DNA from 2 places in the Cobetia sp. 4B genome. Region 1 is predicted to be linked to the other one. Evidence: riboswitches for the same ligand, from Rfam matches in the RefSeq annotation. Region 1 holds a riboswitch; the other holds the start of a gene.
What was found. Region 1 has a riboswitch for thiamine pyrophosphate ahead of H2O77_RS06245 (ABC transporter ATP-binding protein). Riboswitches for the same ligand answer to the same signal wherever they lie in the genome.

Region 1 (6,109 bases):
TCGCCGCCATAGCGCCCGACCAGGTCCTCCCCGCGCAGGATGCTGCGCATGCGCCGCACCAGCTCCTTGAGCACCTGATCACCGGCCTGGCGGCCCCAGGTCTCGTTGATCAGCGCCAGATGGTCGACATCCACCATCATCACGCTCAGCGCCCCGTTGTTGATCAACATGCCACGCCCGCTGTCGACCAGCTCGGCGCGACTCAGGGCGCCGGTCAGCTCATCGAAGCGCCCTCCCGTCTCGAAACGCTGCTGCAGGCGCTCCACCGACCAGCCCATCTGCACCAGCACCAGCGTGAAGAAGATGGTCAAGACCCCCAGATTGATGATGCGAAATGCCAGCATCCAGCCGGCGGGCAGCGGATTGGTCGGCCCTTCCAGCATCAGGATGATATAGGCCAGCAGCGGCATGCTCAGGCAGGCGGCACACAGCAGAACGCGCCGCATGAACGACATGCGGATCGAGTAGATGCACAGCAAGGCGCCGAAGTAGAAGTAGTCGAACCCGGCCTCCGAGCCGAAATAGCGCAGCGAGAAGCTGATCTGCGCGCAGGTGCCCAGCGCCATCAGCGTGGCCGCCAGGGCTTCACGGCGAGCACGGTGCAGCTGCAGACAGACCAGATCGACGATCAGCATCGCCAGATTCAGCGCCAGAATGCCCATCTCGCCCAGCCACAACAGCAGGATGGCGTAGAGCAGATGGCAGCTGACCGCCAGCACGTAGACCACGTTGAAGGTGGCATGAAAGGTCTTCTCATCCGCCGTGAGTCCGGGCGGGAATTGCTCGAATCGTCGCAGAAAGCCCGCGAGATGAGGATGTGGGCTGGCCATGTAGTCACCTCCTTGTCGCTGGCCACAATCGGTGGCCAGGCGCTGTCACGGACAAATTGGCCTGACATCAACAGAATACGATATTGATGAGTCCAAACACGACGCCCCCATTACACGCAGTGCAATGGGGGCGTCGTAGTGTGTGAAGCGCAGGCGCAGGCCCTGACACAGATTCAGGCTCAGTGCAGTCGCAGGCCGACCTTGGTGATGCGATTGCCTTCCACCTCGTTCACCACCCAGTGGATACCATGCCAGTCGACATCGTCGCCGACCACCGGCACCCCGCCGACTCGCCGGGTGATGAATTCGGCGATGGTCAGGTGGTGCTCGCCCTGGGAGAGCGTCAAGCCGTAGACATCGGCGATATCCTGCATGTTGGCATCGCCTTCCAGCGTGAAGGTCCCGAAGAAGGCGCGTTGCTCGTGCTGCAGACTCTCGCCGTTGAACATGCGGTTGAGACTCGGCACATCACACGAGCGCCCCACCACGCACAGCACATCCTGCTGATGCAGGCAGGTGCTGCCCTTAGGGTGGATCAACACCTTGTTGCGGAACAGCGCCCCGACCTTGGCCCCCGACGGGAAGCGCAGCATGCGCAGCGCCACGCCTTCCAGCGCCGTGTTGTCGACGCGATAGACCAGCATCTCGTAGTCATTGACCGGCATGATGCCGAGCAGGTTGCGGCGACTGGGCTGTGCGCCCGGCGGCACCACCACCCGCAGCTTGCGCGCCATCGGCGCCAGCGACGAGCCCTGCACCAGCAGCGAGATGATGACCACGAAGAAGGCGACATTGAAGTAGAGACCGGCATTCTCGACCCCGGTGATCACCGGGAAGATCGCCAGCACGATCGGCACCGCCCCTCGCAGCCCGACCCAGCTGATGAACCACAGCTCGCGCCAGCGGAAGCGGAAGAACGGCTTGAGACACAGGATGACCGCCAGCGGGCGCACCACCAGAATCAGCGCCACGCTGAGGATGGCGGCCGGCAGCGCGAACTGCAGCATGGTCGAGGGCGAGACCAAAAGGCCCAGCATCAGGAACAGCACGATCTGCGAGAGATGCGCCATACCATCATGCACCGGCAGGATGTGCTCCAGATGCCGCCCGGGGTGATTGCCGATCATCAGGCCACACAGATAGATGGCAAGGAAACCGCTGCCACCCATCTCGTTGGTGGTGGCGAAGAGGCTCAGGCCCAGCGCCAGCGCCAGCAGCGAATAGAGGCCGGGCGCGAGGTCCAGATAGCGCATCAGACGGGCGATCAGCCAGCCGCCGGCGATCCCCATGGCGGCGCCGACACCGAACTGCAGCAGGAAGCTCATGATGCCCGACGCGACGCCGGAGAGCTGACCGGTCAGAATCTCGGCCAGCGTGATGGTCAGGAAGATCGCCATCGGGTCGTTGGTGCCGGACTCGATTTCCAGCGTCGCACCGACACGCTCATTGAGGTGAACGCCCTGACCGCCCAGCAGCGAGAAGACCGCCGCGGCATCGGTGGAGCCGACGATGGCCCCGACCAGCAGGCCTTCGATCAGGGTGAGATCAAACAGCCACATGGCCAGAAGGCCCACCAGGCCGCTGGTCATGAAGACCCCGACGGTGGCCAGCACCAGTGCCGGTTTCAGGCCGGCACGAAACGTGGACAGCCGCGTGCGCAGGCCGCCATCGAGCAGGATGAGCGCCAGCGCCAGATTACCGATCATGTAAGCGGACGAGGCGTCATCGAACTGGATACCCAGCACGCCATCTTCACCCGCCAGCATGCCAAGGCCGAGGAACAGCAGTAGCAGCGGCATGCCAAGACGCGCCGAGACGCGGCTGGCCAACACGCTCAAGGCGATCAGCGTGCCTGCCAGCAAGAAATAATAATTCAGGTTCTCTACCACGAGTGCTCCCCCGCCAAGCCCTACATCAGATCTCGAGTGACGTCCACGACGACTCACCCACAGTATTCCATGTCAGCGATGGGGCTGCAGAGAAATTTCACACCTTTCATGTACTTGCAGCGTGCAGCACGCGGATTTCACGCCAGGCTGCGCGGCGAGACCCAGGCAGGGGCTGCCGCAAGCTCAGCATAAGACCGCGGACCGAAGGCCTCCATCGCCCACAACAGCGCACGACACAGCTCACGCTGGCCATCGAGATCGATCATGCGCCCATGGCGCGAATAGCCCTTCATGAAGGCCTGACGCTGCTCCGGCGTTTCCAGCAGCAACTCCACCAGCGCCCAGTCGAACTCGATCGGGGCCCACACCAGCGCCTCCCAATCGCTCCATACCCAGCCAGTGGCGGCGCACAGATATTGATCGGCGCGCATGTCCGGCAGACACCACACCGCGCGAGTCGGTGCCGGGAAGGTGCGCTTGAGCAGCGTGCCAAGCTCCGCGCGACGCGGGTGATGGGCGAGAAAGCGCGTGACGCGGGTATTCCAGTGCAACAGCGGCATCGGCTGCGCCAGCGGCTGGCCGAAGCCCGACACCGTGTCCTGATGCAGGCGACCGAGCTGGTCGCCGAGCAGCTCACAGAAGGTAATGCTGAGATCACTCGGCTGCCCGCTGGACCACGGCAGATGCCAGATGGGCGCGCCATCGAGGCGCCCCAGAAAGGTCAGGGGCAGTGGCGGAATCGGCAGGCGCGCGGGCAAGGCGCCCGCCAGTCGCGTCAGGCCCTCCGGCGTCGCCCAGCGATCGGCACCGAAGACCCCGCGCATGGCGCGCCAGAAGGGGTCATGGTCTGGGCCGGTGCGCGCCAGCTTGATGAGGCCGGGCGTGCCGCCACGCTGGCGCCATAGCCAGTTGGCGCTATCCGGCCAGGCGAGTGCCAGCGGCTCGAGCGGTTGACCCAGATAGGTCGAGAGCCGTCGGGTCAGTGACTCCTCGGGCCAGCCCCTGGGCACGGGACGCGGCTCGCCCACGGCCTCAGCCGTACTCGGCCGCCGTGGGGGAACGGGATAACTGGAACAGGTCGAGAGATCCGGTGTGTCGGGCATGATGATCTCCTAGGGCTACACGTCTTGTTACAGTAAACCTCAGCATACCCAAGGCGTGGCACATCGGCATAGTCCGTTTCGCACGCCACCTCTGCCCTGCCCACCTCTGCCCTGCTCACCGGACCCGCCCCCCGCCCCTGACCCGCGTCGGACAAGACACCGGCAAGAGAGTGACGTTACACTGTCGACCTGGATGGGGGTGCCCGAGGATGGGCTGAGAGCCGCAGCGATACGTCGCGCGACAACCCCTGGAACCTGATCCGGTTGATACCGGCGGAGGGAATCCCCGACGCGTGCCCTGCACGGCGCGTCACCTGCTTCCTCCTGCCGGCACGCCGCCTGACCACGGAATTGCCTGTGTCGCTGGGACTCACCCTCAACAACGCACGAATCGATTACGCCGGCCACACGCTGTTCCGCGATATCTCCGCGCGTCTGGAAGCCGGTAGCTGGACGGCACTGCTGGGACGCTCCGGCTGCGGCAAGAGTTCGCTGCTGCGCCTGCTGGCCGGCCTGGAAATGTCAGATCTCCACCAGCTCGACCTCGCCACCGATGACGGTCAGCCGCTGACCGACCGCGTGGCCTGGATGGCGCAGCAGGACCTGCTGCTGCCGTGGCGGCGCGTCATCGACAACCTGTGGCTGGGCGATGACCTGCGCCGACGGCCGCGCAATCGCAAGCTTGCCCATGAGCTGCTGGCCGCGGTCGGGCTTGAGGGCCGTGAGCAGGCCTGGCCGGACGCCCTCTCCGGCGGTCAGCGCCAGCGCGTCGCCCTCGCCCGCACGCTCTACCAGCAGGCGCCGGTCGTGATGATGGACGAGCCGTTCTCGGCGGTGGATGCCATTACCCGTCTGGAGCTGCATGATCTGGCCAGCCGCCTGCTCAAGGGCCGCACCGTCCTAATGGTGACCCATGACCCGCTGGAGGCATTGCGCCTCGCCGATCAACTGCTGGTGCTGCGCCCCTCGAGCCTCCCGGGCCACGGCGCCGAGCTGGAACGCCTGCCGGGGCTTGGCGCCGCACGCCCGGTGCCGCTGGATGACCCGGCCCTGCCAGCGGCGCAGGCACAACTGATCGCCCGCCTGCGTGATAGCGAGGAGGCCGCATGAAACGTCTGCACGCCATGCGTCACCTCGTCATCAGCGCGCTGCTCCTGCTGGGGCTTTGGCAGCTGATCATTGCCGTTACCGCCGTACCGCCCTACATTCTGCCCACGCCGCAGGCCGTGCTCGAGGTGCTGATCGAGAAGGCGCCGCTGCTGGCCCATCACGCTGGCGTCACCATCAGCGAGATACTGGCCGGGCTGGTGCTGGGCATTCTGCTCGGCCTTGCCACCGCGCTGGCGCTGGCCTTCATTCCCCGCCTGCGCCGCACGCTGCTGCCGATGCTGCTGATCAGTCAGGTGATACCGCTATTCGCGATCGCGCCGCTGCTGGTGCTGTGGCTCGGCTATGACATGCTGTCCAAGGTGGTGATGGCGACGCTGATCATCTATTTCCCGGTCGCCTCCACCGGCTACGACGGCCTGCGTCAGACCCAGCAGGGCTGGCTGGATCTTGCCCATACCCTGGGTGCCAGCCCATGGCGCCGACTGATCCACATCCAGCTGCCCGCCGCGCTGCCGGCACTGGCCTCCGGCATACGCATGGCCGCGACCGCCGCCCCCATCGGCGCCGTCATCGGGGAATGGGCCGGTGCCAGTCAGGGGCTGGGCTATCTGATGCTCAACGCCAACGCGCGCATGGAAATCGACCTGATGTTCGCCGCCCTGCTGGTGCTGGTCGCCTTCTCCCTGCTGCTCTATTTCTCGCTGGATGCGCTGCTGCGCGCCCTGATGCCCTGGCACCGCGACCGGCTGACACGCCTGAGCTGACACGCCGGGGCTTCGAGTAACTACCGCAAGACCGCAAGATCGCGTAACCGAAAGACGCAACGACGCTCGACACAAATTGCATGAGCCTGACGACTGCCGCCCACGAACGGCAGCACCACTACCCTGTGATCACAAGGAACTCCGCCATGTCTCTTTCGTCATCGGCGCCACGGCGCAAAGCGCAGCCGACACGTTCACCACGTGCCTCGCTGCTGTCCACCGCCTTCGCCACCCTGCTGACCACGCTGTGCCTGAGCAGCCTGCCAGCCACCGCCATGTCGGCCCACGCCGCCGAGGCAGAAGCCGCCACCAGCACCCAGTCAGCGCCGGAAATCGTCGCTCAGCAGGCCGAGGTCGGAGTGAACGGCGACTCGGCCGCCTCCGCGCCGGTGGCAAGCCAGGAAGCCGTGGAA
Region 2 (6,109 bases), 1.8 Mb from region 1:
TTGCTCGAATCAATACCTTGCCGGCAGCGAGCAGGGCTACTCCTTCAGTGAACGCCGCGGCGGCGTGCTGCGCCTTGAGGAATCCGGCGATGCGCCGCACTGGCAGCCCTGGGCCAGCGGACTGCGCAACCCGGTAGGCCTCGCCTGGCAGCTGGGCATGGAAGATGAGCCGCGTCTGCTGGCCACCAACAACGGGCCCGACCACTGGGGCTATGAGCAACCTCGCGAGCTGGTGGTTGCTGCCCGCGAAGGCAGCTTCCATGGCATGCCCTGGTATCAGTGGGTCGATGGCCGCTGGCAGGCGGATGACTGCATCACGAGCGATTCACCGCGTGAGCGTGACGAGATTGCAGCGCCGCTGGCCGAGATCCCCGCTCGCAGTGCACCGATGGGAATCGCGGTGGTACCACCAGAGCACCCATTGTCTTCTGACATTGATGTCGTGGTGGCAGTCCACGGCAGCTGGGGCACGGCGCCCTCCGGCAACGCCGCGGGTGCCCCGGCCAGCCGCCGTGAGCCTCGCCTGCTGGGCCTCAAGCTGGCGACGCCAGACACTGAAGCACGCCTGGTGCCAGTGCTGACCGGTCTGCAGGACAGCAGCAGCGGTCAGCGCTGGATTCGCCCGCTCGATGTCCTGTTCGGCCCTGATGGCAGCCTGTACTTCACCTCGGATAGCGGCGCGGCTGGCCTCTATCGCCTCACCTTCGATTGATGGCCTGACCTCCAGCAGAACGGGCTTTTGAGAAGCGAGGCCCTGGCCCTTGGTCACGTGCGCTCTCCAAGCCCTCTGTCCGGGCCCTCTCCCCAAGCCCTCTTCTCCAAGCACTCTCTTCAGGCTCTCTTTCCAGGAGCTGCCTGGCAGAGGGCCTGTGAATAGGGCCTATGGACAGTGCCTATAAATAGGGCCAATGAGTGCGCGCTTGCCTGCTGCAGACTCAGAAAACCTGCCTTGCATGCCCCGCCTTCGAATTACAGAAATGTAGTCCTGTGCCCTCGCATGCACCCAATGGCCAGCTAGGCATTGTGTGGCCATGGAGCGACACTGGGTCAACGCCAAGCGTTTAATGAACGATGACGCGTTGAGAGAGCGTCTCTCGCCCGTGCATCCAGCCTACGAACTCCTGCGTATGATCCAACGAATACGCCATCGTCGGAGCCTGCCGCCATGAACCAGCCGCCACCCCCAGCATCACGGACGCCCGCCAGCCGGGACTCCCTGTCGAGCACATGCACGGACCTGACGCGCGCTCCCTGGCTGAGCATCGTGATGCCGGTGCATGACGAGGCAGCCGGCATCGTGCAAACCCTGATTGCCCTGAGTCGCCTGCGCGCGGGCGGGGACTGTGAAGTGATCGTGGTGGATGGTGGCTCGACGGATGGCACCCCCTCACTGGCCCGACCGCTGTGTGATGTCGTGCTGAACAGTGAGCCGGGCCGGGCACGCCAGATGAATGCCGGAGCCGCACGTGCACGCGGAGAATGGCTGCTGTTTCTGCATGCCGATACCGACTTGCCCGACAATGCGCTGGCATTGCTGAAAGAGGCCGTCACGACACATCGCCGCAGCGACTGGGGCCGCTTCGATGTCAGCATCAAGGGCGAGTCGCCGTGGTTACCGATGATCGCCGCCATGATGAATCTGCGCTCGCGGCTGACCAGCATCAGCACGGGCGACCAGACCCAGTTCGTGCAGCGCTCGACCTTCGAGGCCATCGGCGGCTTTGCCGACATGCCACTGATGGAAGATGTCTGGCTGAGTGCCCAGCTCAAGCATCTGACCCCGCCAATGAACCTGACTGCGCGCGTTACCACCAGCGGTCGGCGCTGGGAGACCCACGGCGTCTGGCGCACCATCGTCAAGATGTGGGGGCTGCGGCTGGCGGCCTGGTGTGGCGTCTCCCCTGCACGTCTGGCACGCCTCTACGGCTATCGCGCCGCGGCGCAGGCCTGTGAGCAGCGCGGCATGCCCCATGCGTGATACGGCGTTGCCTACCTTGCCCACAGCTGATGCCGCGTCAGGGATGCGCCCGACTCTCATCATCTTCGGTCGCCTGCCCATCGCCGGCCACTGCAAGACACGCCTGATCCCCGCACTCGGCCCCGAGGGCGCAGCTCGACTCTATGCGCGGATGCTGAGCCATATCGTTGACCACGCCTGCGCCGCTCGCCTCGGCAAGGTCGTGGTGATGCTGACGCCCTCTGCCGAGTCGACGAGTCAGGCACCTGAACAGGCGGCTCTAAGAGCAGCGCTGGAAGCCCGGCTGCGAAGCGTTGTCGATGCCTCTGCCGACCTCACCTTCGAGGCACAGCCACAGGGGGAGCTCGGTGAGCGAATGTCCCGGGCCATGGCCCGACACCTGCCCGAGGGGCCGGTGTTGCTGATGGGCTCCGACCTGCCGGCGCTGGACAGCCAGCGGCTGCGCGAGGCAGCCCACAGACTGCGCACTCACGACGCGGTGCTGCAGCCCACCGACGATGGCGGCTATGGCTTGATCGGCCTCAAGGCGCCCTGCCCGCAAGCCTTTCTGCTGCCCCGCTGGAGTCATGCCCATGTCTGCCGGGACACTCTGGAGCTGCTGGCCCGGGCCGGGAGAACGGCCGCTTGCCTGCCGACCAGCTGGGATGTCGATGAGCCGCGTGACCTTGCGCGACTGTCGCGCCACCTGCCGGCACTCATGGCCGACCTTGCCGCTTGAGGCTGTCCATGAACCCGCTCATGGCTTTCTACAAACCCGCTTGAGGCTCTTCACACGTTCGGCATGCCTCCCAAAGTCGTATGCATTTTTGCTCACACTGCCCTTCTTCTGCGCCGCAGGGCTGTTACACTCGCTGCATCGTGACTCATATGTCACAGCTTGACGGGGTGCCGGTAAGACCGGCTGAGATGTCATGCGCAAGCGATGTCCTTGCGTGAATGACGATCCCGCCGAACCTGATCCGGCTAGTACCGGCGTAGGGATCAAGCGCGAAGCGATGCCACTCGATATCGTCACCACTTTCTCAAGGTGACTGTCGGCACCTCCCCTGCTTTTCCCCTGCTCCTGTTCCGGTACTGGCCACGCTTGCGCCAGAGACCTGTCGCCCCATCACGGGTCGTCAGCACGCTCACCGAGGGATGCGTCATGCCTAGTTTCAACGACCTGACCAGTGCCTGCGCCGAGGAATGGCGTGACTATCTCGAGCACGACTTCGTTCGCCAGCTGGGCGAAGGTCGTCTGCCGGAGGAGTCCTTCCGCCATTACCTGCAGCAGGACTACCTGTTCCTGATCCACTTCGCGCGCGCCTGGGCGCTGGCCGCCTACAAGAGCCGCACCCTCGCGGAGCTGCGTCAGGCCACCGCCAGTCTGGACACCATCCTCAATACCGAGCTCGATCTACATATCGGCTACTGCAGCGAGTGGGGCATCAGCGAGGATGACCTGAGCGAGCTGCCGGAATCCCGCGCCACCCTGGCCTATACCCGTTACGTGCTCGATTGCGGCCAGCGCGGCGACCTGCTCGATCTGCACGTGGCGCTCGCGCCCTGCCTGATCGGCTACGGCGAGATCGCCGAGTGGCTGCTCGATCAGGACACCACCGAGATCGAGAACAACCCGTACGCGGACTGGATCGCGATGTACTCAAGCGATGACTTCAAGGAAGCCGTCGAAGCCGAACGTGAATGGCTGGATGCGCGACTCTCGGAGGTCTCGGAGCGCCGACTGGGTGAACTGGTCGATGTCTTCCGGGACGCCACGCGACTCGAGATCGACTTCTGGCAGATGGGCCTCGATCGCGCTTGAGGCATCACAGACTGACGTCCCGGCGCTCGCCATGAGCCGCTCGGGATGACGCCATCCCCATGGATGGCACGACTGACAGGCCAACAGAGCCTGGATGCGAGAACGCTCCCCGGGGCAAGCCTGACGCTTCGGGCAACACCCTCTCGCATTGAAATCTGAACACGCTTGACGGGGTGCCGGTGGAACCGGCTGAGATCCTGCATGCATGCTTCGCCGCCCTGACGCGCGAGCTTGCCAGCAAGGGGTCCCGTGGAACCTGAACCGGTTAGGACCGGCGTAGGAATCAAGCTGATGGCCAGCCGCTGCGCGCGGCCGCCTCGCTCCCGGGCCACCTGCTGGCAAGGAGTCGGCGACGACCATCCTCTCCCTGCGCACGGTCTTCCCATGATGACGTCAGCCGTGACGTCGCCCTTTGAGGAGACCTGCATGAGCACTGCCCCGACGACACAAGACCCGCAAGCCACCAACGCCGCCGAGTCACCGCTCGCCTCGCAGCCTGAGGCTGCCCCCAAGGCACGCGCGCGTGCCGGTCGCAAGGATGGCAGCCGCCATCTCGCCAGCGAAGCACAGGTCGACGCTGCCGCCATCGCGCCGCTGAGCGGCTCGCGCAAGATCTATATCGAAGGCTCCCGCCCGGACATCCGCGTGCCCATGCGCGAGATCGGCTGCTCGCCGACCCAGACCTCCAGCGGTCTGGAAGAGAACCCGCCGATCGTCGTCTACGATACCTCCGGCCCCTACACCGATCCGGCGGTCGAGATCGACATCCGCCGGGGTCTGGCGCCGCTGCGCGAGCAGTGGATCGAGGAGCGCGGTGATACCGAACAGCTCAATCAGCTGAGCAGTGAATATGGCCGCGTGCGCCAGGCCGACCTGCGCCTGTCGTCCCTGCGCTTCGAGCTGGACCACCGCCCGCGTCGTGCCCTGCCGGGCAAGAATGTCACCCAGCTGCACTATGCGCGCCAGGGCATCATCACGCCGGAGATGGAATACATCGCGATTCGCGAGAATCAGCGTCGTATCGCGCTGCGTGAGGAATATCAGGGCAGCGAATCCGTCGAGAGCATTCTGGGCCATCAGCACCCGGGCCACAGCTTCGGCGCCAACCTGCCCGACGAGATCACCGCCGAATTCGTGCGTGAGGAAGTCGCACGCGGCCGCGCCATCATTCCCGCCAACATCAATCACCCGGAAAGCGAGCCGATGATCATCGGCCGCAACTTCCTGGTGAAGGTCAACGGCAACCTGGGCAACTCGGCGGTCACCTCCTCCATCGAGGAAGAGGTCGACAAGATGACCTGGGCGATCCGCTGGGGTTCCGACACCGTGATGGATCTCTCGACCGGCGCCAACATCCACGAGACCCGTGAATGGATTCTGCGCAACTCTCCCGTGCCCATCGGCACGGTGCCGATCTATCAGGCGCTGGAGAAGGTCGATGGCGTGGCCGAGAACCTCGATTGGGAGATCTTCCGCGACACGCTGATCGAGCAGGCCGAGCAAGGCGTCGACTATTTCACCATCCACGCCGGCGTCCTGCTGCGCTATGTGCCGCTGACCGCCAGCCGCGTGACCGGCATCGTCTCGCGCGGCGGCTCGATCATGGCCAAGTGGTGTCTGGCGCATCACGAGGAAAGCTTCCTATATCGTCACTTCGAGGACATCTGCGAGATCTGCAAGGCCTACGACATCAGCCTGTCACTGGGCGATGGCCTGCGCCCGGGCTCGGTGGCCGATGCCAATGACGCCGCCCAGTTCGGTGAGCTCGAGACGCTCGGCGAGCTGACCAAAATCGCCTGGCAGCACGATGTCCAGGTCATGATCGAAGGCCCGGGTCACGTGCCGATGCACCTGATCAAGGAGAACATGGACAAGCAGCTCAGCGAGTGTGACGAGGCGCCCTTCTACACCCTTGGCCCGCTGACCACCGACATCGCCCCGGGCTACGATCACATCACCTCCGGCATCGGTGCCGCGATGATCGGCTGGTTCGGCTGCGCCATGCTCTGCTACGTGACCCCCAAGGAGCACCTGGGCCTGCCCAACAAGGACGACGTCAAGACCGGCATCATCACCTACAAGATCGCCGCGCATGCCGCCGATCTGGCCAAGGGCCACCCGGGCGCGCAACGCCGTGACAATGCGCTCTCCAAGGCGCGCTTCGAGTTCCGCTGGGAAGACCAGTTCAATCTGGGCCTGGACCCGGACACCGCGCGCAGCTTCCACGACGAGACGCTGCCCAAGGACTCGGCCAAGGTCGCCCACTTCTGCTCCATGTGCGGGCCGAAGTTCTGCTCGATGAAGATCACCCAGGAAGTGCGCGATTA

Region 2: it holds a riboswitch for thiamine pyrophosphate, as region 1 does, so the genes downstream of both, tenA (thiaminase II) here and H2O77_RS06245 (ABC transporter ATP-binding protein) in region 1, are expected to answer to the same signal.

What each region holds. Positions count from the first base shown of each region.
Region 1 is NZ_CP059843.1:1,454,731-1,460,839, reverse strand. Features, by position in the region: gene H2O77_RS06260 (GGDEF domain-containing protein) at 1-830, opposite strand, end outside; gene H2O77_RS06255 (potassium/proton antiporter) at 1,010-2,719, opposite strand; gene H2O77_RS06250 (hypothetical protein) at 2,857-3,822, opposite strand; TPP riboswitch at 4,008-4,121, shown strand; gene H2O77_RS06245 (ABC transporter ATP-binding protein) at 4,180-4,932, shown strand; gene H2O77_RS06240 (ABC transporter permease) at 4,929-5,696, shown strand; gene H2O77_RS06235 (ABC transporter substrate-binding protein) at 5,843-6,109, shown strand, end outside.
Region 2 is NZ_CP059843.1:3,262,818-3,268,926, forward strand. Features, by position in the region: gene H2O77_RS13500 (sugar dehydrogenase) at 1-712, shown strand, start outside; gene H2O77_RS13505 (TIGR04283 family arsenosugar biosynthesis glycosyltransferase) at 1,268-1,978, shown strand; gene H2O77_RS13510 (TIGR04282 family arsenosugar biosynthesis glycosyltransferase) at 2,022-2,696, shown strand; TPP riboswitch at 2,850-2,976, shown strand; gene tenA (thiaminase II) at 3,123-3,782, shown strand; TPP riboswitch at 3,942-4,082, shown strand; gene thiC (phosphomethylpyrimidine synthase ThiC) at 4,209-6,109, shown strand, end outside.